Linked DNA regions of Aureimonas sp. SA4125. Each later gene encodes a partner of the first gene's protein in a complex. Links are inferred from orthologs where the notes say so. Each region holds a gene or a part of one and is shown on either strand. Other genes may lie near its edges.

What was found.
Region 2: the proteins of Sa4125_RS01855 (region 1) and tldD are in contact, whole or in part, in a solved structure (PDB 5NJ9), measured with the Escherichia coli proteins. The link is inferred for Aureimonas sp. SA4125 from one-to-one orthologs.

The regions. Positions count from the first base shown.
Region 1 is NZ_AP025032.1:377,369-389,167, reverse strand. The notes cover bases 883-3,774. They hold Sa4125_RS01855 (TldD/PmbA family protein), read right to left. Parts: upstream 3,052-3,774; coding sequence 1,714-3,051; downstream 883-1,713. Other genes in these bases: Sa4125_RS01850 (monovalent cation:proton antiporter-2 (CPA2) family protein), read left to right, coding at 3,075-3,774; Sa4125_RS01860 (3'(2'),5'-bisphosphate nucleotidase CysQ), read right to left, coding at 883-1,712. Also shown: Sa4125_RS01870 (lysophospholipid acyltransferase family protein), read right to left, coding at 1-624; Sa4125_RS01865 (DUF4170 domain-containing protein), read right to left, coding at 638-874; more of Sa4125_RS01860, read right to left, coding at 879-882; more of Sa4125_RS01850, read left to right, coding at 3,775-5,045; Sa4125_RS01845 (VOC family protein), read left to right, coding at 5,096-5,512; Sa4125_RS01840 (patatin-like phospholipase family protein), read right to left, coding at 5,828-6,709; Sa4125_RS01835 (pitrilysin family protein), read right to left, coding at 6,713-8,041; Sa4125_RS01830 (pitrilysin family protein), read right to left, coding at 8,065-9,504; 16S rRNA (guanine(966)-N(2))-methyltransferase RsmD, read right to left, coding at 9,624-10,187; Sa4125_RS01820 (pseudouridine synthase), read right to left, coding at 10,194-11,799.
Region 2 is NZ_AP025032.1:690,507-702,378, forward strand. What follows is about bases 40-3,004. They hold tldD (metalloprotease TldD), read right to left. Parts: upstream 2,248-3,004; coding sequence 832-2,247; downstream 40-831. Other genes in these bases: Sa4125_RS03135 (hypothetical protein), read left to right, coding at 40-777; Sa4125_RS03145 (invasion associated locus B family protein), read right to left, coding at 2,364-2,876. Also shown: more of Sa4125_RS03135, read left to right, coding at 1-39; coxB (cytochrome c oxidase subunit II), read left to right, coding at 3,258-4,199; ctaD (cytochrome c oxidase subunit I), read left to right, coding at 4,224-5,825; cyoE (heme o synthase), read left to right, coding at 5,983-6,933; Sa4125_RS24150 (hypothetical protein), read left to right, coding at 6,935-7,069; Sa4125_RS03165 (cytochrome c oxidase assembly protein), read left to right, coding at 7,072-7,680; Sa4125_RS03170 (cytochrome c oxidase subunit 3), read left to right, coding at 7,770-8,651; Sa4125_RS03175 (DUF983 domain-containing protein), read left to right, coding at 8,730-9,122; Sa4125_RS03180 (SURF1 family protein), read left to right, coding at 9,106-9,894; ispH (4-hydroxy-3-methylbut-2-enyl diphosphate reductase), read left to right, coding at 9,968-11,008; Sa4125_RS03190 (homoserine kinase), read left to right, coding at 11,012-11,872. UniProt on the Escherichia coli protein: Metalloprotease involved in CcdA degradation. Suppresses the inhibitory activity of the carbon storage regulator (CsrA).

The DNA.
Region 1 (11,799 bases):
TTTTGCCACGACGTAGCGCCGCGAGGTCACCGCGGCAGCCGGGATGATCGGGCGGCCCGACAGCCGCGCCAGGGTGACGATGCCAAGGCCCGCCTCGCGCGGGGTTCCTTTCGGCACATCGGCGATCATGCAGACGCCCGAGCCTTCGGCGAGCTTGCGGCGCAGGACGATCAAGGCGCGCGCGCCGCCCTTTTGCGAGACGGTGTGGCGCACCCGGCCGCCGGAACCGCGAACGGTGTCGATGCCGAAGCGCTCGACCACGCCGGCATTGATCTCGGCATCGGCATTTCGCGACAGGAGAGCGACGTAGGGCAGGCTTTCCGGACGGAAGAACGGGGCGAGAAGATGCTGGCCGTGCCAGAGCGCGACGATCGCCGGATGCTCCCGCGTCAGCACGTCGGACCAGTCGCTCGTCCCCGGGGCCAGATCCTGGGTGCGCCGGACGAAGCGCAGCGCCCCGTGAATCAGCCAGCCGGCGGCTTTCGTCACCGGTGGTCGGCGCAAGATGCGCTGCCCGAGGCGCTTGATGCGGCGCGCGAGCGCGCTGCGGCGCGAACGACGCTTCTCCGGCAGACTTTCGCGTGCCGGCCCGGGGGGGGCGACATGGCCCGTCGTCATCATCATCAAGGTGACGTGGTCACACGCCATCCGGATCGAGAAGTCGGTGCATGTGGACGATGAAGTAGCGCATGGCGGCGTTGTCGACGCTCTGCTGCGCCTTGGCGCGCCAGGCGGTCAGGGCGCTGGCATAGTCCGGATAGATGCCGACGACATCGAGACCGGAAAGATCCTTGAACTCCACCGTACCGAGCGACTTGAGTTCGCCGCCGAAAACCAGGTGGAGACGCTGCTTGCTGTCCTCTGCGGCGGCCATGGCACTATCCTCTTTCAACGGGTGGGGCGAGCTCCGGCGCAGCGGCGGCGGCGAGTTCGACCATGTTCGACAAAGCGTGACCGGCCGCCGCGATCAGCAGGCCATGCCTTCTACCGGCAATCTTGTAAAGTCTCAATTCGCCGGCGCGATCGACCAGCGCTCCGCCCGCCCGCTCCAGGATCAGATCGCCCGCGGCGATGTCCCAGTCATTGGCCTCAGGCCGGATCAAGGTGCCGTCGAGACGCCCGGCGGCGACGAGCGCCAGACGGTAGGCCAGCGAAGGGGCGTTGCGCTCGAAGGACAGTCCGGCAAGGATCGCCGTGCCGAGTCGGCGACGCATCGGATCTGGCATCGAGACCGTCAGCGGGCCACCGTGGCTGCGTGGCGCAAGCTGCAGAAGCGCACCGTTCAGCCGCGCGGTGCCACCGGCGACAGCCGAGAAGACCTCGTTCTTGGCCGGCGCGTCGATGACCCCGGCGACCGGCCGGCCGGCTTCGACCACGGCAATCGAGACGCACCAGGTGTCCTCGCCGCGAATGTAGGAGCGCGTCCCGTCGATCGGGTCGACGACGAAGAAGCGCTGCGGCGACCGCGTCGAAGCGACCTCGGCCAGCGCGGGATCGGTTTCTTCCGACAGCCAGCCATAGTCGGGCCGGGCACCGAGCAGCGCTTCCTTCAGATAGAGGTCGACGGCGAGGTCGGCTTCCGAGACGGGCGAATTGCCCTCCTTGTACCAGACCTGCGGGTCCTTGCGAAAATAACCGAGAGCGATCCGCCCGGCCTCGCGCGCGGCGGTCTCGATCAGCACCAGGTCCTGGTCGAAGCTCGCCGCGACCATCTCAGTTGCCCGCGACCGTCATCACTCCGAGGCCAAGCGTCGGCGAGACGATGGAGAAGCGGGTGTCGAGATCGTTGGCCGGCGTCAGTTGCAGCAGCATGTCGGCGAGATTGCCGGCGATGGTGACCTCCGAGACCGGGAAGGTCAAAACGCCGTTCTCGATCATGAAGCCCGAGATGCCGCGGCTGTAGTCGCCGGTGACCATGTTGACGCCATGGCCGATGAGTTCGGTGACGTAGATGCCATCCTTGATGCCGTCGATCAGCTCGGACGGCGTCACGACGCCGGGCGTCACGATCACGTTCGTGGAGGACGGCGACACGCCGCCGCTCGAGCGCGAGGCGCGGGCGTTTCCGGGCAGGCCGAGCTCGCGGCCCGTGGCGCCGTCGAGGATCCAGTTTCTGAGGACGCCGTCCTCGACGAGGACCAGCGGCGCGCCGCGCAGGCCCTCGCCGTCGAAGGCGCGCGATCCCGGCCGGCGCCGCAGCAACGGCTCGTCGGTGATCGATATCGATGCCGGGAGGATCTGGGCTCCCATGCGGTCCTTGAGGAAACTCGTCTTGCGCGCGATCGCCGCGCCGTTGATCGCGCCGACGACATGGCCGATCAGTCCGCGCGCGACGCGTGGATCGAAGACGATCTCGTATTTTCCGGTCGGCACCATGCGCGGGTTGACGCGCGCCACGGTGCGCTCGCCGGCCCGCCGCCCGATGTCGGCACTGGCGTCGAGGTCGGCGGCGAAGAGGCGCGAATCGTAATCGTAGTCGCGCTGCATCTTGACGCCCTCGCCGGCGATGACGCTGACCGAGCGTGAAAAACCCGAGCGCATGCGGGATCCGGAAAAACCGGCCGAGGTCACGAGCACGAGGCCCGTGGCGCTGACGGAGGCGCCGGCACCGCCGGAATTCGTCACGCCGTCGACCGCCCGGGCGGCGTCCTCGAGCGCCATCGCTTCATCCACCAGCGCGGCGCTCGCGATGACGGTGTCGTCGTAGAGGTCGAGATCGAGGTCGTCGCGGGAGAGATCCGACGGGTCGGCGAGGCCCGCATAGGGGTCCTCCGGCGAGACCTTTGCCATCGCCACGGCGCGCTCGACCAGCGGGCCGATATCGGCGCGCATGTCTGCCGAAACGGTCGCAATGCGCTGTCCGACGAAGACCCGCAGCGACACGTCCTCGCTTTCGGCCGATTCGGTGTCCTCGATCTTGCCGAGCCTCACCGAAGCGCCGCGGGAGTGCGAGCGGACGACGGCGGCGTCCGCCGCATCCGCACCGGCCTTCAGAGCGGCCTCGATCAGCCGCGCGCCGACGTCGAGAAGGCCTCGGGTCTGATCATCCATGGATTTTGCCTGCTGGTTTGTGCATGGGGAACATCTATGGTGCAATGCCATGGAAGCCAAGCGGCGTGACCGGCTTATGTCACCCGCCGCGCCTGCGGCTCTTCTTCCCACCCAACCGTCGGACGCCCGTCTTGGAAGAATCACGCGCCCTGTTTCTGGAAGTCATCCTTTTGCTCGGCGGCGGGATCCTTGCCGGCACGATCTTCAAGCGCATCGGCCTCGGCACGGTGCTCGGCTATCTCTTCGCCGGCATCGTCATGGGACCGGTGCTGCGCCTGATCGAAGGCGACGGGACGGAGATCCTGCATGTCGGCGAACTCGGCGTCGTCTTTCTCCTTTTCATCATCGGGCTGGAGCTGAAGGCGAGCCGCCTCTGGGCGCTGCGCCGGCAGATCTTTGGCCTCGGCCTGACCCAGGTCGCGCTTTCCGGCGCCGCGATCATGGCGATTGCCGTTCTTCTCGGGATCGACTGGCGGGCCGGCTTCGTCATCGGCTTCGGACTTGCGCTGTCGTCGACCGCGTTCGGCCTGCAGCTGCTCGAGGAGGCCGGGGAGACGAACACCCGTCACGGCCAGGCGGCCTTCTCGGTCCTCCTGTTCCAGGATCTGGCCGTCGTACCGCTGCTGGCGATCCTGCCTTTCCTCGCGCCGACGGCCGATCCGGCGGCCGGGTTCGACCCCATGCAGTTCGTCCTGTCGGTCGGGGCGATCGTCGTGCTCATCGTCGCGGGCCGCTATCTCCTCAACCCGCTGTTCCGCGTCATGGCCAATTCCGGCGCGCGCGAGGTGATGATCGGCGCGGCGCTCTTCGTCGTCCTCGGCTCGGCCATGCTGATGGCGGCGGCCGGGTTCTCCATGGCCATGGGCGCCTTCATCGCCGGCGTGATGCTGGCGGAATCGAGCTACCGGCACGAGCTGGAAGCCGATATCGAGCCTTTCCGCGGCATTCTCCTCGGCCTCTTCTTCATCGGCGTCGGGCTGTCGCTCGACCTTTCGATCATCATGCGGGACTGGCTGACCATCCTCATCGCCACCCCGGCCCTCCTCGCCGCCAAGGCGGTGATCCTCTATTGGCTGTCGCGCCTCTTCGGCGAGAGCCACAACACCGCCGCGCGCGTCTCGGCCCTCCTGCCGCAGGGCGGAGAGTTCGCCTTCGTCCTGTTTGCGAGCGCATCGGCCAATGCGATCTTCTCGGTCGAGATGTCGTCCCTGCTGGTAGCCATCGTCACGCTGTCGATGGCGCTGACCCCGCTGACGGCGTGGATCGGCAACTGGCTGTCGGAGGAACTCCAGGAAGAACAGCTCGACGAGGACTTCGAGGGCGCCGGCTCCGATGTGCTCATCATCGGCTTCTCACGCTTTGCCCAGATCGCCGCGCAGGTGCTTCTTTCCAACGGCACCGACGTGACGATCATCGACTCCTCCGCCGAGCGCATCCGCAATGCCGCGCGCTTCGGCTTCCGCATCTATTTCGGCTCGGGTCTGCGGCGCGACGTTCTGGAAGCGGCGGGCATCCGCAAGGCCAAGATCGTCGCCGTGTGCACCAACAAGGCCGAGACGACCGACCAGATCGTCAATCTCATCCGGTCGGAGTTTCCGACCGTCAGGCTGTATGTCCGCTCCTACGACCGCAACCACTCCCTGTCGCTGCTGGCGCGCGGGGTGGAGTACGAGATCCGCGAGACGCTGGAATCGGCCCTTGTCTTCGGCGCCGAAACGCTGCAGGGCCTTGGCGTCGAGCTCGACATGGCAGACGCGATCGCCGAGGATGTCCGCCGCCGTGATTTCGAGCGGCTGAAGCTGCAGCAGGTCGAAGGCATCTATGCCGGCATGGACATGATGGAAAAGCGCAAGGCAACGCCCGAGCCACTGGTGAGGCCAAAGCCGAGGCTCCATCTTGTCGATGGTGCGGCGGAAGCATCTGGCGGCAACACCACGGCTCCCGCGCGGCCGCGCCGACGGCTCTTGGGAAGACGACGGACGAACGCCGAATAGGCGCTGCGTCAAACCCCTTTTGAAACAAGACTCGCAGGACAACCATGTCGATCACCCCCTTCCATCTCGCCTTCCCGGTCCGCGACCTCGACGAGACGCGTGACTTCTACCAGGACGTCCTCGGAGCAAGGATTGGACGGTCGTCACCGAACTGGGTGGATTTCGATCTCTTCGGCCATCAGCTTTCGGCCCATCTTCGGCCCGGAGCAGGTGCTTCAGCTGATCGCGGGCAGGTCGATGGCCACGCCGTGCCGATTCCGCATTTCGGTGTCGTTCTTACCATGCCGGAGTGGAAGGCGCTCGCCGAACGGCTGACCGTCCGCGACGACGTCGACTGGATCGAGCGTCCGATGCTGCGCTTCGAGGGTCAGCCGGGGGAGCAGGCGACCCTCTTCCTCTACGACCCCTCGGGGAATGCGCTCGAGTTCAAGGGCTTTGCCGACATGGCGTCGGTCTTCGCCGCCTGACCGCGGGCACTGATCCCGGCGAGCGGCGGCGGGCCTGATCAGGCCTTCGTTCGCGCCGCGGGTCCGCCCGGCCCGCGGAATTCTTGAGTTCGGAGGCGCTTTTCAGCGCCTTGCCGCCGTCTTCCCGCACGACCGTATTGGCCGGCTTCTCATCATCCCGAGATGGTCGGCGCCTATGAAGCGGAAAGGCTCGATCCCGATCTCTTGAAGGGCCGGCTTCGCGCCGGGCTGACACGGGTCGAGACCGGCATGATGCGGTTTCTGGATGAAGTCGCGAGGCATGAGGCGCGCTTCGCCTTTGCTGAGGCGTGCGCCTCAGACGGCGTGGAGGATGGCCGTCGCTTCTTCTTCCGGCTCGGGCTCACGCTCGAGGATCGGGCCGAGCACACGCTTCACCTCCTCGCGCAGGGGCGCGGTATCGTCGAGGATCATCTTCGTCTTCAGAAAATCAAGGACGCCATAGCTATCGACGGAGGGTCGCAACAGGACATCGGGGGGCGAAACGCGCAGGCGTGTCTCGGTGATCGACTGCTGCATCAGCTGCGAGGCCCCGACCAGCGCCTCGAACGGGCTGGGCAGGCGTTCGGGATGGGCAGTGGCAGGTCCGCCATTGACGTCGCTGGCGACGATCAGGCCAGCACGTCCGCGCAGCTGATCGAACGGCAGGGGGTTGTAGATGCCGCCGTCGATCAGGACCACGCCCTCGCGCAGCACGGGACGGAAGATGGCGGGCAGCGCGGCGGAGGCGGCGAGCGCGCTGACCAGATCACCGGTGCGGATCGCGACCTCCCGACGGCCGTAGAAATCAGTCGCCATCACCGTCAGCGGGATGGCGAGGTCCTCGAAATTCTCGTGCATGCCCGGCGGCAGGAAGGCGCCGAGAATGCGCAGGATGTTCAGCTGTCCGAAGCGCACCCCGCCATCGGCCCAGAACTCGGCAAAGCTCGGCGGCCGCGTCGCCCAGATGCGCCCGGCGATGCCGCGCGACGTCGCAAAGCTCGATAGCGCGAAATCGTGAACCGCCGCGCCTGACATGCCGCTTGCATAGGCGGCGCCGATGATCGCGCCGATGGACGAGCCGGCGATATGCACCGGCCTGATGCCGAGATCGTCAAATGCGGAGAGGACGTGGATATGCGCCAGTCCCCGTGCCCCGCCGCCGCCGAGCGCCAGTCCGATGCCGCCCGGCTGCGACATGGATCAGGCTCCGGCGGGGCCGACGGTGACGACGGTCGGTTCGACCGACAGCAGCGCCTTCGCGATCCGCCTAACGTCCTCGAGCGTCACGGCGTCGATCAGATCCTGGCGTTTGTCGATGTAGTCGATGCCGAGATTGTCGAGCTGGATGCCGACGAGGGTGGAGGCGATCGACAGCGAGGAATCGAGGTTCTGGATGGCGTAGGACCCCTTCACATAGGCCTTCGCCCTGTCGAGCTCCTCAGGCGTCGGCCCTTCATCGGCCATGCGCTTCATCTCCTGGCGGATGATGTCGATCGATTCCTGGGCCTTGTCGGCGCGGGTCGCGGTAGAGGCACCGAGGACGGCCGAATGGTCGAACGAAGCGAGGAAGGAGTTGGCGCCGTAAGCAAGACCGCGCTTCTCGCGCACTTCCTGATAGAGACGCGAGGAGAAGGAACCGCCGCCGAGAATGTGGTTCATGAGATAGGCCGGGAAGAAGTCCTTGTCGTCGCGCTTCACGCCCGGCAGCACGAACTGAATCGTCGTCTGCGGCACGTCGAGAGTCACCGAGGCGGTCTTGCCGGCGACCGGGGCGACATCGGGGATGTCGGGCAGGGTGGCCGTCGCGGGCAGTGCGCCGAAGACGGCGTCGAGCTGCTTGCCGAGTTCGACCGCGTCGATCGCACCGACGACCCCGATGACGAGGTTGTCCCGGGCAAAGCCGTTCTTGCGATAGGTCTCGAGGTCTTCCCTGGTCACCTTGTCGAGGCTGGCGACGGTGCCGTCGCTCGGCCTTGCATAGGGATGGCCGGGAAAGGCCGTCTCGCGCCAGGCCTTCGAGACGAGCTCGCCCGGATCGTTCTCGTTGGCGATGATGCCGGTTTCGATCTGGCCGCGGATGCGCGACACCGGCTCCTCGTCGAAGCGCGGCTGGTTGACCGACAGGCGCAGGAGCTCGAAGGCATCGGCCTCGTTCTCGACGAGGGTACGGAAGCTGCCGGTGAAGTTGTCGTAGCTGGCGCTGTAGGAGAGGCTCACGCCCAGCGTGTCGAGCTTCTCCTGGAAAGCCTGGCTCGTGATGTCGCCGGCGCCCTCGTCGAGTAGGCCGGACATCAAATTGCCCGTGCCTTCCTTGCCGGGCGCGTCGGCGGTCGAGCCGGCGCCCTCGAAGGCAAAATTCACGGCGATCAGCGGGTTGGTGTAATCCTCCACGAGGAGAGCCTTTATGCCGCCGGGGCTGACGACCTCCTTGATGTCGACGGCCTCGGCCGGAGCCATGGCGGCAAGGGAGATGCCGGCGGTGAGAAACAGCGCCGTGGCGGTGGAGAGCGGTCGCTTGAACAGTGTCATGGGTCGCAGGCCTCGGTGTCGGTTCAGGAGCGGGTATCGGTCGCGGGAGCCGGCAGCAGGTAGCCGGTGACCGAACGCTTCGGCTGCAGATATTTGCGGGCGACGGCGCCGACACTCTCGACCGTCACCTTCTCGATGCGGTCGGGATAGCTGTCGACATCGGCAATGGTCAGCCCCGTCGAGATCGCAGCGCCGTATCGGCGGGCGAGCGCGGTCTGGCTGTCACGCTCGTAGACGACCTGCTTGCGCACGCGGTTCTTGGCGCGCTCGAGTTCCTCGGGCGTGATCCCGTCCTTGAGGAGTCGTGCGATCTCGGCATCGATCGAGGCTTCCACCATGGCGATGTCGGCCGCGCCGCGCGGCGTGCCGTAGACGCCGAACTGGCCCTCCTTCAGCGCCGAGCCGGCATTGTAGGCGCCGACGCCGGCGGCGATCGCCTGGTCGACGACGAGCGCCCGGTAGAGCCGGCTGGTGGTGCCGCCGCCGAGAACATCGGCAAGGACGTCGAGCGCCTCGGCCTCGCCGGGCTCGGCGGTGGTGTCGGACGGCGTCAGATAGCCGCGCTGCAGGGATGGCTGGGTGACGCGGGCGTCGGTCAGCGTGACCGTGCGGGCGGCCAGCGGTTCGGGCTCGGTCGGCCGAAGTGCGGCCCGGTCCTCGCTCTCGGCCCGGCGCTTGACCTTGCCGAAGGTCTTTTCCGCCAGCGTGCGGACTTCCTCGCTGGTGACGTCGCCGGCGACGATCAGCGTCGCGTTGTTGGGCGTATAGTACTGGTTGTACCAGGCGATGGCGTCGTCCTTGGAGAGCTTCTCCATCTCGTGCCGCCAGCCGATGATCGGAATGCCGTAATGGCTGTTCTGATACATCGCCGCCTGCACCGCCTCCTGCAGCTGGGAGCCGGGATTGTTGTCGACGCGCTGGCGGCGCTCCTCGAGGATCACGTCGCGCTCGGGCAGGACAGCCGCGTCCGAAAGGACGAGGTTCTCCATCCGGTCGGCCTCGAATTCCATCATCTGTTCCAGCGACTGCGACGGCACCTGCTGGTAGTAGGCGGTGTAGTCGGACGAGGTGAAGGCGTTCTCCTCGCCGCCGATGTCGGACACGGCGCTGGAGAAGACGCCGGCCTTGTGCGTCGTCGTGCCCTTGAACATCAGGTGTTCGAGGAAATGCGCGATGCCGGAGACGCCGGGCTTCTCGTCGGCAGAACCGGCACGATACCAGACCATCTGCGTCACCACGGGGGCGCGGTGGTCGGGCAGGACGACGACCTGCAGGCCGTTCTCCAGGACGAAGCTCTCGTTCTTCGGGCGCTTCGCCTCGGCCTGGGCGAGGCGCTCGGCCGACGTCATCGCCGTGCCGGCCGGCTGCGACGGAACGGTCGCCATCTCGGCGAGGGCGGCGGACGAAAGGAGCGTGGAAAGGGCGAGAGCGCACAGTGTCGCGCGGCGGGAAACTCGGTGCATCGTCATTCGATCCCTGAACTTCTGTCGAAACGTGAGCTGACCTATGGCCGAGGCCAGACGTCTGCGCCAATTACGTTTTTGTTAGGGTCCACAGGGCTTTCGCAGGACTGGCGCAAAGCTCAGGCCGGTTCGGAAAGGCGCAGGAAGCGCAGGACCGTCTCGCCGGTGGAGCGCGTATCGTCGATGACGAACCCCTGCGGCAGCTCGAAATCGGCGCTGGTCGCCTCCTCCAGAATGCACAGCGCACCGGGCGAAAGCCAGCCCTCGCGGCGGGCCTCGGTGAGCGCCGCCTCGCCGAGACGCCTGCCATAGGGCGGATCGGCAAAGAGCACGTCGAAGGGCTGAAGCGCGCCGACGGGGCCAAGCTTCGTCGCGTCGCGCCGGAAGATGCGCGTCGCCCCGGTCAGGCCGAGTGCCTCGATATTGGTTCGCAGCAGGCCGCGGCCCTCGGTGCCCTCCTCGACGAAGAGGCAGTATTTCGCGCCGCGCGACATCGCCTCGAGGCCCAGCGCGCCGGTGCCGGAGAACAGGTCGATCACGCGGGCGCCGTTCAGCACCTGGGCGTAGCCATGCTGCAGGATATTGAACAGCGTCTCGCGGATGCGGTCGGTGGTCGGGCGGATGGCGTCGGTCTTCGGACCGGCCAGCGCCCGGCCGCGAAACGTTCCGCCGACGATGCGCATCCGGCCTTAACTCCGCGGACCGCGCTTCGGGCCGTCGGAAGGGCCACGCTTGGCGCCGTCGCGCGGCGCACCGGGACGGCTGCGGGGCGCGTCTCCAGAGCCCGGCCGGCTGCGCGGTCCGTCGCCGGTGGAGGGCCGGCTGCGCGGGCCATCGCCGAGCGGTCGCGGTTTCGGTCGGTCGCCGGCACCGGCGGCGCCCTGGGAACGAGAAGCACCGCCGGCGCCCTGCGGACGGGGCGCGCCGGGGCCGCGTGCGGGACGCGCGCCGTCATCGCTTCGTGCCTTGCCGAAGACGGGCTTGGGGCGATCGCCACGGCCCTTGGCACGTTCCTCGCGCACGGCCGCCTTCTTCTCGCCGATCGGACGGGCGCCGGGCGCCATCCAGACATTCGCCATCCGGCGCGGACCGGTCGGCTTTTTCGGCGCCTCGGCCTCCTCGCCGGGCTTGCTCGCGCGCGGACGGTCATCGTCGCGCGGCGGACGGTCCGAGTAGGACGGGCGGTCGTCCCGCGCCGGCCGGGCATCGCGCGAGGGGCGCGCGTCGCGGTCCGGCCGTGGCGGCCTGGTGTCCATGCGGCCGAGGGCGTCGGTGCGCTTGGCATCGCCGAACTTCTTCTTGTTCGGCCGTTCGCCGGCCGCCGAGACCCATTCGCTCTTCGGCTTCGGCGCCTCTTCCTTCTTCTCCGCCTGCACCGTCTCGTTGGTGAAGGTGTTGATGATCGGCGCGTCGAAATCGGCGCCCGATTCCTCGATCAGCCGGTCGCCGAGCTGGTCGCGCAGCATGCGGCCGTTGATCTCGCGCACCGCGCCTTCGGGAATGTCGCCGAGCTGGAAGGGGCCGAAGGACAGGCGGATGAGGCGGTTCACGTCGAGGCCGAGATGGCCGAGAATGCGCTTCACCTCGCGATTCTTGCCCTCACGCAGGCCGAGCGTCAGCCAGACATTGGCGCCCTTCTCCGAATCCAGCGTCGCCTCGATGGCGCCGTAGAAGACGCCGTCGACGGCGATGCCCTGGCGCAGCGCGTCGAGCTGCGCCTGCGTCACCGTGCCGTGGGCGCGCACGCGGTATCGCCTGAGCCAGCCGGTTGCCGGCAGTTCGAGAATGCGGGCAAGGCCCCCGTCATTCGTGAGAAGCAGCAGCCCCTCGGTGTTGATGTCGAGGCGGCCGACGGAAAGAACGCGCGGCAGGTCTTCCGGCAGCCGGTCGAAGACCGTCGGACGGCCCTCGGGATCCCGATTGGTGGTGACAACGCCGGCCGGCTTGTGGAACAGCCAGAGCCGCGTGCGCTCGATCGGCGTCAGCGGCTGGTTGTCGACCTCGATCCGGTCCTTGCCGGTGACGACGAGGGCCGGCGTGTCCAGCACCTTGCCGTTCACCTTGATGCGGCCGTCGGCGATCATGCCTTCGGCGTCGCGGCGCGAGGCGATGCCGGCGCGCGCCAGCCGCTTGGCGATGCGCATCGAGCCGGCGGGCTCGTCGGTCTCGGGCGCGGGCGAACGGCCGGGCCGAGCGTCGTCGCGCGGCTTGCGGTCGGAACTGCGGGCCTTGTCGGCCATGCCCGGCGCATCCGTGTCGAACTTGGTCGGATAGGATTTGCGTTGGGGCCCGGCG
Region 2 (11,872 bases), 310 kb from region 1 along the record:
ATGCAGTCCTCGACGACCGTTCTTCCTTCGCCGCGCCATGCTGATTTCTACAACGCTTTGCCCGATGTCATGGATGCGGACGCGCATGTGACCCGACTTGGGCGGCATGCCGCGATCGACCATCTGATCGAGGTGATCGTGCGCCATGGAATGGGCGACCTCGTCGGCATTCGGCTCCTGCACAATCACTGCCCCATTTCGCCGGTCGAACTGATGGTCGAGGAGGAGGAAATGGGGGACGGCGGACCGGTTCTGGCGACAGCGCCCCGCCTGACCGATTCGCCGCTGACTGATGGGCTGGCGCCAAACAGCTGGGCACTGGTGGATGGCGCTTGGACGCCAGTCGAGTTCTCGGCGGAGGACGCCGTCCGTCGTGCGGCAGCCCTCGCCATGGGCCAGACCAGCTTTCTCGCCGATTTCGCCACGCGGCTGCAGGAGATGGGGGCTGCGCAAACCCTCGGCCTCTGCGTCTTCGAACGCCAGTTCTTCCGCTTCGCCAACCCGTCTCGGCGTGACGAGATTCTGGTCGAGACGACGGATACCGAGCGGCGCGCCAATATCCTGCGCTTCGACGACGCCACCCATCATGCGCCGGGATCACTGATCGAGACGGTCTGGGTTGCCGGCGTCGGCAGCGATCCGACCGCCAATTGCCCGACGCGCTGCGGCACACGCTGCCAGATCCTGATGTCCTGCCAAGACTATTCGACCGGCCACCAGAAGTTCAAGGTCTCGCACGACAAGCAACACACCGGCCCGGAGCACTGGTCCGGATGATAGTCGCTCCACCTGGCCCCACCAGGACAAAAAGCCAAGTGGAGCGAAATCGCCTCAGGCCTCGGTGCCGCCGACCGTGATCTGGTCCATCCGCAAGTGGGGCTGGCCGACGCCGACCGGAACACCCTGGCCTGCCTTGCCGCACATGCCGATGCCGGTGTCGAGCGCCAGATCGTTGCCGATCATCGACACCCGGTGCATCGCCTCGGGGCCGTTGCCGATCAGCATGGCGCCTTTCAGCGCCTCGCCCACCTTGCCGTCGCGGATGCGGTAGGCCTCGGTGCAGCCGAAGACGAATTTTCCCGAAGTGATGTCCACCTGGCCGCCACCGAAGGCCACGGCGTAGATCCCGTCCTTGACCGAGGCGATGATCTCCTCGGGCGTCTTGTCGCCGGCGAGCATCATGGTGTTCGTCATTCGTGGCATCGGGGCATGCTGGTAGGATTGGCGGCGGCCGTTGCCGGTCGGCGCCATGCCCATCAGTCGCGCATTCTGGCGATCCTGCATGTAGGCGACGAGCTTGCCGTCCTCGATGAGGACGGTGCGGTTCGTGGCCGTTCCCTCGTCGTCGATGGTGAGCGAGCCACGCTTTTCGGCAATCGTGCCGTCGTCGACGACGGTGACGCCCTTCGCAGCGACCTGTGTGCCGAGAAGACCTGAAAAGGCCGAGGTCTTCTTGCGGTTGAAGTCACCTTCGAGCCCGTGTCCGACCGCCTCGTGCAGCATGACGCCGGGCCAGCCGGCACCGAGCACGATGTCGAAGGCGCCCGCCGGTGCCGGGACCGCGTCGAGATTGACCATCGCCTGCCGCAACGCTTCGTCGGCGATCTGCTTCCAGTTCCCGGTCACGAAGAACTCGCCGAAGCCGGTGCGCCCCCCGGCGCCGAAGGAGCCGGACTCCTGCCTGTCGCCGCGGCCGGCGACGACCGAGACATTGATTCGCACGAGGGGGCGGATATCCCGGACGAGTTGTCCGTCCGCTCTCAGAATCTCGACATTCTGCCATTGCGAGCCGAGCGTCACCGAGACCTGGCGCACGCAATCGCCCTTGTCCCGGAGATAGGCGTCGATGTCCTGCAGCAGCTTCACCTTCGCCTCGAAACCGGGCGAGGGAATGGGGTTCTCCTCGCCGTAAAGCTTCTGGTTGGTCCGCTGCGGCGCGTCGGCATAGGTGCCGTGATGGCCTGACTTCACCGCCGTCACGGCCTGGGCCGCGCGCGACAGTGCCGCCTCCGAGAGATCCCCGGCATGGGCGAAGCCCACCGCCTCGCCGGCGACGACCCGGAGACCGAACCCCTGCTCGGTGTTGAAGTTGCCCATCTTCAACCGGCCATTGTCGAAGGTGAGCGATTCCTGCTCGCGGTATTCGAGGAACAATTCCCCGTCGTCGGCGCCCGAGAGCGCGTCGCCCAAAATGCGGTCGATGCCGGCGCGGGAAAGGTCGAAGCGCTCGATCAGCGATGCGGTCATGACGGCTATCCAATCTCAAGGGGACGAGCGTCAGACATAGGCGCTGGCGCGGCCGGTCTCAATGCGCAGGAGACTTCAAGAACCCTGTTCTGGCGTCGCGCCCCGGTGGTGACGGTTCAAGGGAGGGCGGCGAAGCCCGCGCCAAAACCGTTCAGGTCGACGGGAATGCCGATGCCCTCTTCCGGCGTCTGGAAGACGATGAATGTCGCGCTCTTGCCGGTCGACAGCGTCGTCAGCAAGGTCTCTTCCAGGATCACCTCGGCATAGCATCCGTCCGAGAAGCAGCGCACGAACTGCGCCCGGCCGATGTCCTTGCCGTCGACATATAGCCCGAGGCCATTGGGGAGAAGAATTCCGAGCGGCGCCAGGATCCGCAGGATCCGCGCCTTACCGTCGGCGGTCTTCAGCGCCACGACGGAGAGCCCGACCTCGGGCCGGTCTTCCGCCACGACATTCTGCAGGAGGGCGCACTGGTCGCCCGGCGCTCCCGCCGGCCGGTCGCAGACGACGGCCCAGGCACCGTGCTGCGACTTGACCGTGCCGGTCGCCCCCGACTGGGCCAAAGCCGGTGTCGCCGCGCCGGCAAGAATTGCCAGAATGGCTGCGGCCAACGCCGACTTCGTCTTCATGATCATCGTCTCACCCGAATCAGAACGAAGCCACTGTGTGGCAGACATGGAAAACAAATGGTTAAACGACATAAATCGTGGCACAATCGCGGGGTCCTGTCACGAATTCGATCGCGTTGCGGTGATTGGGCCGGTAGCGCTATCCCGCAGAACCTCGCGACCCCCGGCCGGTGACGGACATTAGGACGGCGAGCATAGCGAAAATGTCGCAAGCCGCCTCTAGTTTGGAAATGTTGCAGAACAAGCGTTTTCGTGGTTTGAACCCTCCAAGGTTCAGGCTAGAGACGTCGGTGCATTCCAAGCGCGCGTTGCCATTGCAGCGCTGCGGGAATGTCCGACTGGATTGCCGCAGGCCGGTGCGTCCGCGACAGGGAGAGCAGTGTGAAGAGAACCATGATCGCGGCGGCGGCCGTGTCCGTCAGCGGCCTTGCCGCTTTTGCCCAGGACGGGGTGCGTGCCGGGCAACCGCACGACTGGCACATCGATCTGCAGGAGGCGCTGTCTCCGGTCGAGGCCAATATCCACTGGTTCAGCAACTACGTTCTCGCCTTCATCATCCCGATCACCATCCTCGTCGCGGCTCTGCTGGCCTGGGTCGCCTACCGCTACAACGAGCGGCGCAACCCCGTCGCGTCGCGCACGAGCCACAACACCACGATCGAGGTGATCTGGACCGTGGCGCCGGTGCTGGTGCTGCTCTGCCTCGCCATTCCGTCGTTCCAGCTCCTGACCGAGCAGTACAATCCGCCGAGCCCGCCCGAGTTGACGATCAAGGCCACCGGGTTCCAGTGGTATTGGGGCTATGAATACCAGGAAGGCGACGTCGATCCGTCAGCCCCGCCCGTCGCCGCCGCCGCCGCGACGGAGGCCGCGCCCGCGGCAGAGCCCGTGACGTTTGATTCCTACATGCTGTCGGAAACCGACAGGCCCGGATCGGGCAAGGAAGACATGGGCGAGTATCCCCGTCTTCTGGCCGTCGACAACGAGATGGTCGTCCCCGTCGACACGGTGATCCGCATTCTCGCCACCTCCGGGGACGTGATCCACTCCTTTGCCATTCCCTCGATGGGCGTGAAGGTCGATGCCGTCCCAGGGCGCAACAACGAGTACTGGTTCTCGGCGAACCGCGAGGGTCTTTTCTACGGGCAGTGCTCCGAACTGTGCGGGCTCAACCATGCGTTCATGCCGATCGCCGTCCGCGTCGTCTCGAAGGAGCAGTTCGCCACCTGGCGTGCCGCTGCTGCAGCCGACGTCGCTGCCGCCAACCAGGCGCTTGTCGCTTCCATCCAGTCCGCAGGCGCCGTCGCGGTCGCTGGTCGGTAATCGTCAGGCTTGAAGGAGAATCCAATGGCTTACGAGGCCGCCCACGACGCCCATGACGACCACCGGCCCTCCGGTTGGACGCGCTGGGTCTATTCGACGAACCACAAGGATATCGGGACGCTCTACCTGATCTTCGCGATCTGCTCGGGCATTCTCGGCGGCGCCCTGTCGATCGCGGTGCGCATGGAGCTCCAGGAGCCGGGGATGCAGATCTTCGGCGACCCGGCCATGTACAACGTCTTCGTCACCGGCCACGGCCTGATCATGATCTTCTTCACGGTCATGCCCGCTCTGATCGGCGGCTTCGCCAACTGGATGGTGCCGATCATGATCGGCGCGCCGGACATGGCCTTTCCGCGCCTCAACAACATCTCGTTCTGGCTGCTCGTTCCCGCCCTCCTGCTCCTGATCCTCTCGATGTTCGTCGAGGGCGCTCCGGGCTCGAACGGTGCCGGCACCGGCTGGACGATGTATCCGCCACTCTCGACATCGGGGCATCCCGGCCCGGCCGTCGATCTCGCCATCTTCGCACTGCATATCGCCGGCGCTTCCTCGATCCTCGGCGCGATCAACTTCATCACCACCATCCTCAACATGCGCGCCCCCGGCATGACGCTGCACAAGATGCCGCTCTTTGCCTGGTCGGTGCTCGTCACCGCCTTCCTGCTGCTCCTGTCGCTGCCGGTTCTGGCCGGTGCGATCACCATGCTGCTCACCGACCGCAACTTCGGGACGACGTTCTTCACGGCATCCGGCGGCGGCGACCCGATCCTCTACCAGCACCTCTTCTGGTTCTTCGGCCATCCCGAAGTGTACATCCTGATCCTGCCCGGCTTCGGCATCATCAGCCACATCATCTCGACCTTCTCCAAGAAGCCGATCTTCGGCTATCTCGGCATGGCCTACGCCATGGTCGCCATCGGCGTCGTCGGCTTCGTGGTGTGGGCGCACCACATGTACACCACGGGCATCTCGCTCAACACGCAGCGCTACTTCGTCTTCGCCACCATGGTCATCGCCATCCCGACGGGCATCAAGGTGTTCTCCTGGATCGCGACGATGTGGGGCGGGTCGATCTCCTTCAAGACGCCGATGCTCTGGGCGATTGGCTTCATCTTCCTGTTCACGCTCGGCGGCGTCACCGGCGTGAAGCTCGCCAATGCCGGCATGGACCGCGTCCTGCACGACACCTACTACGTCGTCGCCCACTTCCACTACGTGCTGTCGCTCGGCGCCGTTTTCGCCATCTTTGCCGGCTGGTACTACTGGTTCCCCAAAATGACCGGCTACATGTACAACGAGACGATCGGCAAGATTCATTTCTACGTCACCTTCGTCGGCGTGAACCTCGTCTTCTTTCCGCAGCACTTCCTCGGCGCTCAGGGCATGCCACGCCGGTATGCCGACTATCCCGACGCGTATGCGGGCTGGAACTACGTTTCGTCGATGGGGTCTTACCTGTCGGGCATCGCAGTTCTCATCTTCCTGTTCGGCGTCTACGAAGCCTTCGCCAAAAAGCGGATCGCCGGCAGCAACCCATGGGGTACCGGCGCGACTACTCTCGAGTGGCAGCTGTCGTCGCCGCCGCCGTTCCATCAGTGGGAACAGCTGCCGCGCATCCGCTAGGCCGACGCCAAGCGGACGCCAAACGAAAGGACGATCCCGGCAATCGGGATCGTCTTCCTGAAAAGCGGCCGGCGCCAAGTCGGTCCGATGCCTTACGCCATCCGGGCGGCCTCGACGGGCGCTTGGGAGGTCAGGGCGGGAATGCCCGAGGTTTCAAGTGAGCGCAGTCGACATCACCGAATTGGACGTTTCCGGCGACCGCAGCGGCATCAGCCTCGCCGAGCCCGGCGACTTCTTCGCGCTGTTGAAACCGCGGGTCATGTCGCTGGTCGTTCTCACCGCGATCACCGGATTGGTCCTCGCGCCCGGCCCGATCAATCCCGCGCTCGCCTTCATCGCCATCCTGTCGATCGCACTCGGCGCCGGCGCGTCCGGCGCGCTGAACATGTGGTATGACGCCGATATCGACGCCGTCATGGGGCGCACCGCGACCCGGCCCGTACCGGCGGGGCGCATCGCACCAGAGACGGCACTGGCCTTCGGTCTTGCCATGTCGCTCCTGTCGGTCTGCATGCTGGGCCTGGCGCTGAATTGGTTCGCCGCCGCCTTCCTCGCCTTCACCATCTTCTTCTATGCCGTCGTCTACACGATGGTGCTGAAGCGCTGGACGCCGCAGAACATCGTCATCGGCGGCGCTGCCGGCGCCTTCCCGCCAATGATCGGCTGGGCCTGCGTCACCGGTGGTGTCTCGATGGAGAGCGCCATCCTCTTCCTCATCATTTTCCTCTGGACGCCGCCGCATTTCTGGGCGCTCGCCATGTTCAAGATGAAGGACTATGCGGCGGCGGGCGTACCGATGCTCCCGAACGTTGCGGGCGAGACCGCCACGCGGTTCCAGATCTTCGTCTATTCCCTGATTCTCGTGCCCGTCGGCTTTCTGCCGTTTGCGATGGGCTTTGCCGGCCCCGTCTACGGGATCGCCTCGGTGCTCCTCGGCGCCTATTTCGTCTATCTCGCCTGGCAGACCTACCGCATGGCCGACGGCGACGAGAAGATGCTGCCGGCCAAGCGCCTCTTCGGCTTCTCGATCGCCTATCTGTTCTCGCTTTTCGGCATTCTGCTGGTCGAGGGCCTTGTCGCCCGCCTGACAACGGCCGGAGGGCTTTGACATGAGCAACGAGCGCATCACGCTGACCGAACGCGAGGCGCGGGCCCGGCGCAACCGGTCGATTGCGATCGGCGTGTTTCTGGCCGCCCTCGTCGTCCTCTTCTACGTCGTCACCATTACCAAGATGGGGAGCTGACAATGCCGGACACTCGGCCTCTGCGCAGTGCGCAGGTCCGCCGCCGCGATACCACGATCGCCGTCGCCTGCCTCGCCTTCGCCTGCGGAATGGTCGGGGCAGCCTATGCAGCGGTGCCGCTCTACCAGATGTTCTGCCAGGTGACAGGCTACGGCGGAACGACCCAGCGCGCCGATGCGGCGCCGACGCGCATCATCGACCGCAAGGTCGCGGTGCGATTCGATGCCAATGCCTCGCCGTCGGTTCCCTGGTCCTTCAAGCCGATGGAGCGCGAGGTCGTCGTGCGGCTCGGCGAAGTCCAGCAGACCAGCTATTTCGTCAAGAACCTGTCGAACGAGCGCATCACGGCGCAGGCGACCTACAATGTGACGCCGATCACGGCGGGAAGCTACTTCAACAAGATTTCATGCTTCTGCTTCACCGATCAGACGCTCGAGCCCGGCGAGAGCCGCGAGATGCCGATCGTGTTCTTCGTCGATCCTGCCATGCTGGAGACCGAAGAATTGAAGGACGCGCCGGCGATCACGCTGTCCTACACCTTCTTCCGCGAGGACAAGCCCGCTCCGGTCGCCGAGGCACCTTCGTCCGTGAAGGCGAACGACAAACTGTAAAGCCTCACATTGATGGGGCGAGAATGCTGGAGCTCGGGCGCGAACCCGTATAGACGTCACGAAGGCATGGAAGACCGGGGATAGAACGAATGGCCGACACCACTCACGGCAAGCAGCACGACTACCACATCATCGATCCCAGTCCCTGGCCTTTCCTCGCCTCGCTCGGCTCGCTGATCATGTTCTTTGGCGCCGTCGGTTGGATGCGCCAGCACGCCGATCAGCAGTTCCTGGTTTTCGGCGTCGATCTCGCCACGCCGTGGATCTTCTTCATCGGCTTCGCCCTCGTCCTGTACGTGATGTTTGCATGGTGGTCGGACACGATAAAGGAAGGGCAGGAGGGCGCCCACACCCGCGTCGTGTCGATGCACCTGCGCTACGGCATGATCATGTTCATCGCCTCCGAGGTGATGTTCTTCGTCGCCTGGTTCTGGGCCTTCTTCGACGCCAGCCTCTACCCGAACGAGGCGATCCAGGCGGCGCGTGTGGAAGCGATGGGGGGCCAGTGGCCGCCGGTTGGCATCGAGTCGCTCGACCCGCTTCACCTGCCTCTGTTCAACACGATCACGCTGCTTCTGTCGGGCACCACCGTCACCTGGGCGCACCATGCCCTTCTGCACAACGATCGCAGGGGGCTCATCATGGGCCTCTCCGCAACGGTCGTACTCGGCCTGATCTTCTCCTACGTCCAGTATTATGAATATGCCCACGCACCCTTCGCCTTCGCCGGCTCGATCTACGGCTCGACCTTCTACATGGCGACCGGCTTCCACGGCTTCCACGTCATCGTCGGGACGATCTTCCTGTTGGTCTGTCTGATTCGCGCAGCGTCGGGCCAGTTCACGCCTCAGCGGCATTTCGGCTTCGAGGCGGCCGCCTGGTACTGGCACTTCGTCGATGTGGTCTGGCTGTTCCTCTTCTTCTCCATCTATATCTGGGGCAGCTGGGGCGCGGTGATCCACGTCGAATAGCCCTCGACACCGACATCAGGATTTCGAAGAAGGCGGCGCATCCTGCGGCCGCCTTCTTCATTTGAGGAACCTCTCGTCATGGCCGAAGACGAAACGCTCTCTGCGCCCGTGAGCGCGGCCCGGATGACGATGCGCAATCGCTGCCCGCGCTGCGGCGAAGGAAAGCTTTTCAAGGGCTATCTCTCGCTGCGCCCGGGTTGCCCGGAATGCGGTCTCGACTATGCCTTCATCGATTCCGGCGACGGACCGGCAGTCTTCGTCATCCTCATCATCGGTTTTATCGTCGTCGGACTGGCGCTCTGGGTCGAGGTCAGCTGGACCCCGCCGTTCTGGGTGCATTTTCTGCTCTGGCTACCGCTGACGCTGATCCTCTGCCTGCCGCTCCTGCGCCTCCTGAAAGGACTGATGATCGGCCTGCAGTACCGGAACCGCGCTGCGGAAGGGCGGCTGAGCAATGATGGCGAGAACTGACATGCCGGCAAGGCCGAATAGACGCCTGCGCTTCTGGGTCGCCATCGCAGCTTGCCTCGCCGGCATCGCGGTGCTGTGCACGCTCGGCTCCTGGCAGCTTGAGCGCCTCGTCTGGAAGGAGGCGCTGATCGCCTCCATCGAGGCCCGCCGCCACGCCGAACCACAGTCCCTCGGCGCGGTCGAGAAACGCTATGCCGCATCGAGCGACGTCGAATATGTCCCGATGCGCGTCGAGGGGAGATTCCTGCACGAGGGGGCGCGGTATTTTCTGTCGACCTTCCAGGGCAATGCCGGCTGGAACCTCTACGAGCCGCTGCAGCTCGCCGATGGCCGCCTGCTCTTCGTCAACCGCGGCTTCGTGCCCTATGCCCTGAAGGACCCCGCGCTGCGCGAGGAGAAGGCTTCAGGCCCTGTCAGCGTCACGGGTCTGGCCCGCAATCCGACGGCCGAAAGGCCGGACTCGGCGCCCGACAACGACCCGGTCCAGAACGTCTACTTCTGGAAGAGCCTTCCCGACATGACGACCGGTCTTTCGCTCCCGGCCGGAGCGACGTTCCTGCCCTTCTTCCTCGACGCCGGGCCGAGTCCTGCAGCCGACGGCTATCCCATGGGCGGGACGACGATCATCGAGTTGCCGAACAGCCACCTCTCCTATGCCATCACCTGGTTCGGTCTGGCCTTGACGCTTGCCGTGATGCTCGTCTCCTTCATCGTCCGGTCTCTGCGCGGACCGCGCCCCGAAGGTGAGGAAGAGGCGCCCGTCAAGGGTTGACAGGAGGGGTCCTGATCCCTTCATTCGCCCCGACGACGCAGCCATCCGACGCCCGCGCCGAACGGAGAGCGCCTTGCTCCAGACCAGCCAGCCGTCATCCCTGCCGAAGCTCACCATCCGCCTGTGTGAGCCGCGCGGCTTCTGTGCCGGCGTCGACCGGGCGATCCAGATCGTGGTGCTTGCCCTGAAGAAATACGGCGCGCCGGTCTATGTTCGGCACGAGATCGTCCACAACCGTTACGTCGTCGAAGGACTGGAGACGCTCGGCGCGGTCTTCGTCAAGGAACTCTCCGACGTGCCGCCCGACGGCCAGCCGGTGGTCTTCTCTGCCCATGGCGTGCCGAAATCGGTGCCGGCCGAGGCGACGGAGCGCGAACTCCTCTATCTCGATGCGACCTGTCCGCTCGTGTCGAAGGTTCACAAGCAAGCCATGCTGCACGTCAAGCGCGGCCGTCACGTGCTCCTGATCGGTCACCGCGGTCACCCGGAAGTCATCGGCACCATGGGTCAGCTGCCGCCGGGCGCGGCAACGCTGATCGAAAGCGAGGACGATGTCGCACGGCTGGTCGCGGCCGATCCGGCGATGCTCGGCTTTGTCACGCAGACGACGCTGTCGGTCGACGATACCGCCGGCATCGTCGACGCGCTGATGGCGAGATTTCCCGACATGGCCGCGCCCTCGTCCGAATCGATCTGCTACGCCACGACCAATCGTCAGGAGGCGGTGAAAGCCGCGGCGCCCGGCGCCGACGTCTTCCTCATCGTCGGCGCACCGAACTCGTCGAACTCGATGCGCCTCGTCGAGGTGGCGACGCGCGCGGGTGCACTGGCCGGCCATCTCGTCCAGCGGGCGACCGACATCCCCTGGGCAATCATCGGCGAGGGCTCGACGATCGCCATGTCGGCGGGTGCTTCGGCGCCGGAGATCGTCGTCGACGAGATCATCGATGCCTTTCGCGCGCGCTTCGACGTCCGCATCGAACTGGTGCGCACGGCCGAGGAAAACGAGAACTTCCCGGTCATGCGAAGCCTGCGCGACACTCCTCTCACCAATGCCGACATGGCCTTCGTCAACGGCGACAACCGCCCCCTCGTCGCCTTCGGCGGGGCCTGATCCATGGCCGTCTACACCGATGTCTCGGAAACCGATCTGGCGCGCTTCCTCGCCGACTACGACGTCGGCATGCTCCTCAGCTACAAGGGCATCGCCGAAGGCGTCGAGAACTCGAACTTTTTGATCCACACCGAAGCCGGCAGCTTCATCCTCACGCTCTACGAAAAGCGCGTCGAGCGGGGCGACCTGCCCTTCTTCATCGGCCTGATGGAACACCTCGCCAGCCGCGGTCTTTCCTGTCCGCTGCCGGTGCCGCGCAGCGACGGTGAACGTCTCGGCGAACTTGTCGGTCGCCCAGCGGCGGTGTTCACCTTTCTGGAAGGGATGTGGACGCGCCGACCCGCCGTCTCCCACTGCCGCGCCGTCGGTGTCGCCATGGCAGGGATGCACGCGGCCGCGGCCGATTTCCCCTTGCGCCGCCCCAATGCGCTGACCGTCGACGCCTGGCGCCCGCTTGCCGAGGCCTGCGGCGAGGCGGCAGACCGCGTCGAGCCGGGCCTTGCCGCCGAGATCGCGGCCGAGCTCGCCGTGCTCGAAGCCGGCTGGCCGACGGACCTGCCGACCGGTGTCATCCACGCCGACCTCTTCCCCGACAACGTCTTCTTCCTCGCCGGCGACCTGTCGGGCCTCATCGACTTCTATTTCGCCTGCAACGACATTCTCTCCTACGATCTCGCCATCGGCCTCTGCGCCTGGTGCTTCGAGCCGGACGGCGCCTTCAACGTCACGAAGGGGAGGGCGATGATCGAGGGCTACCGCTCGGTGCGGCAGCTGTCGGACGCGGAGATCGCGGCGCTGCCTATGCTGGCGCGCGGCGCCGCCATGCGCTTTCTGCTGACGCGGCTCTACGACTGGCTGAACACG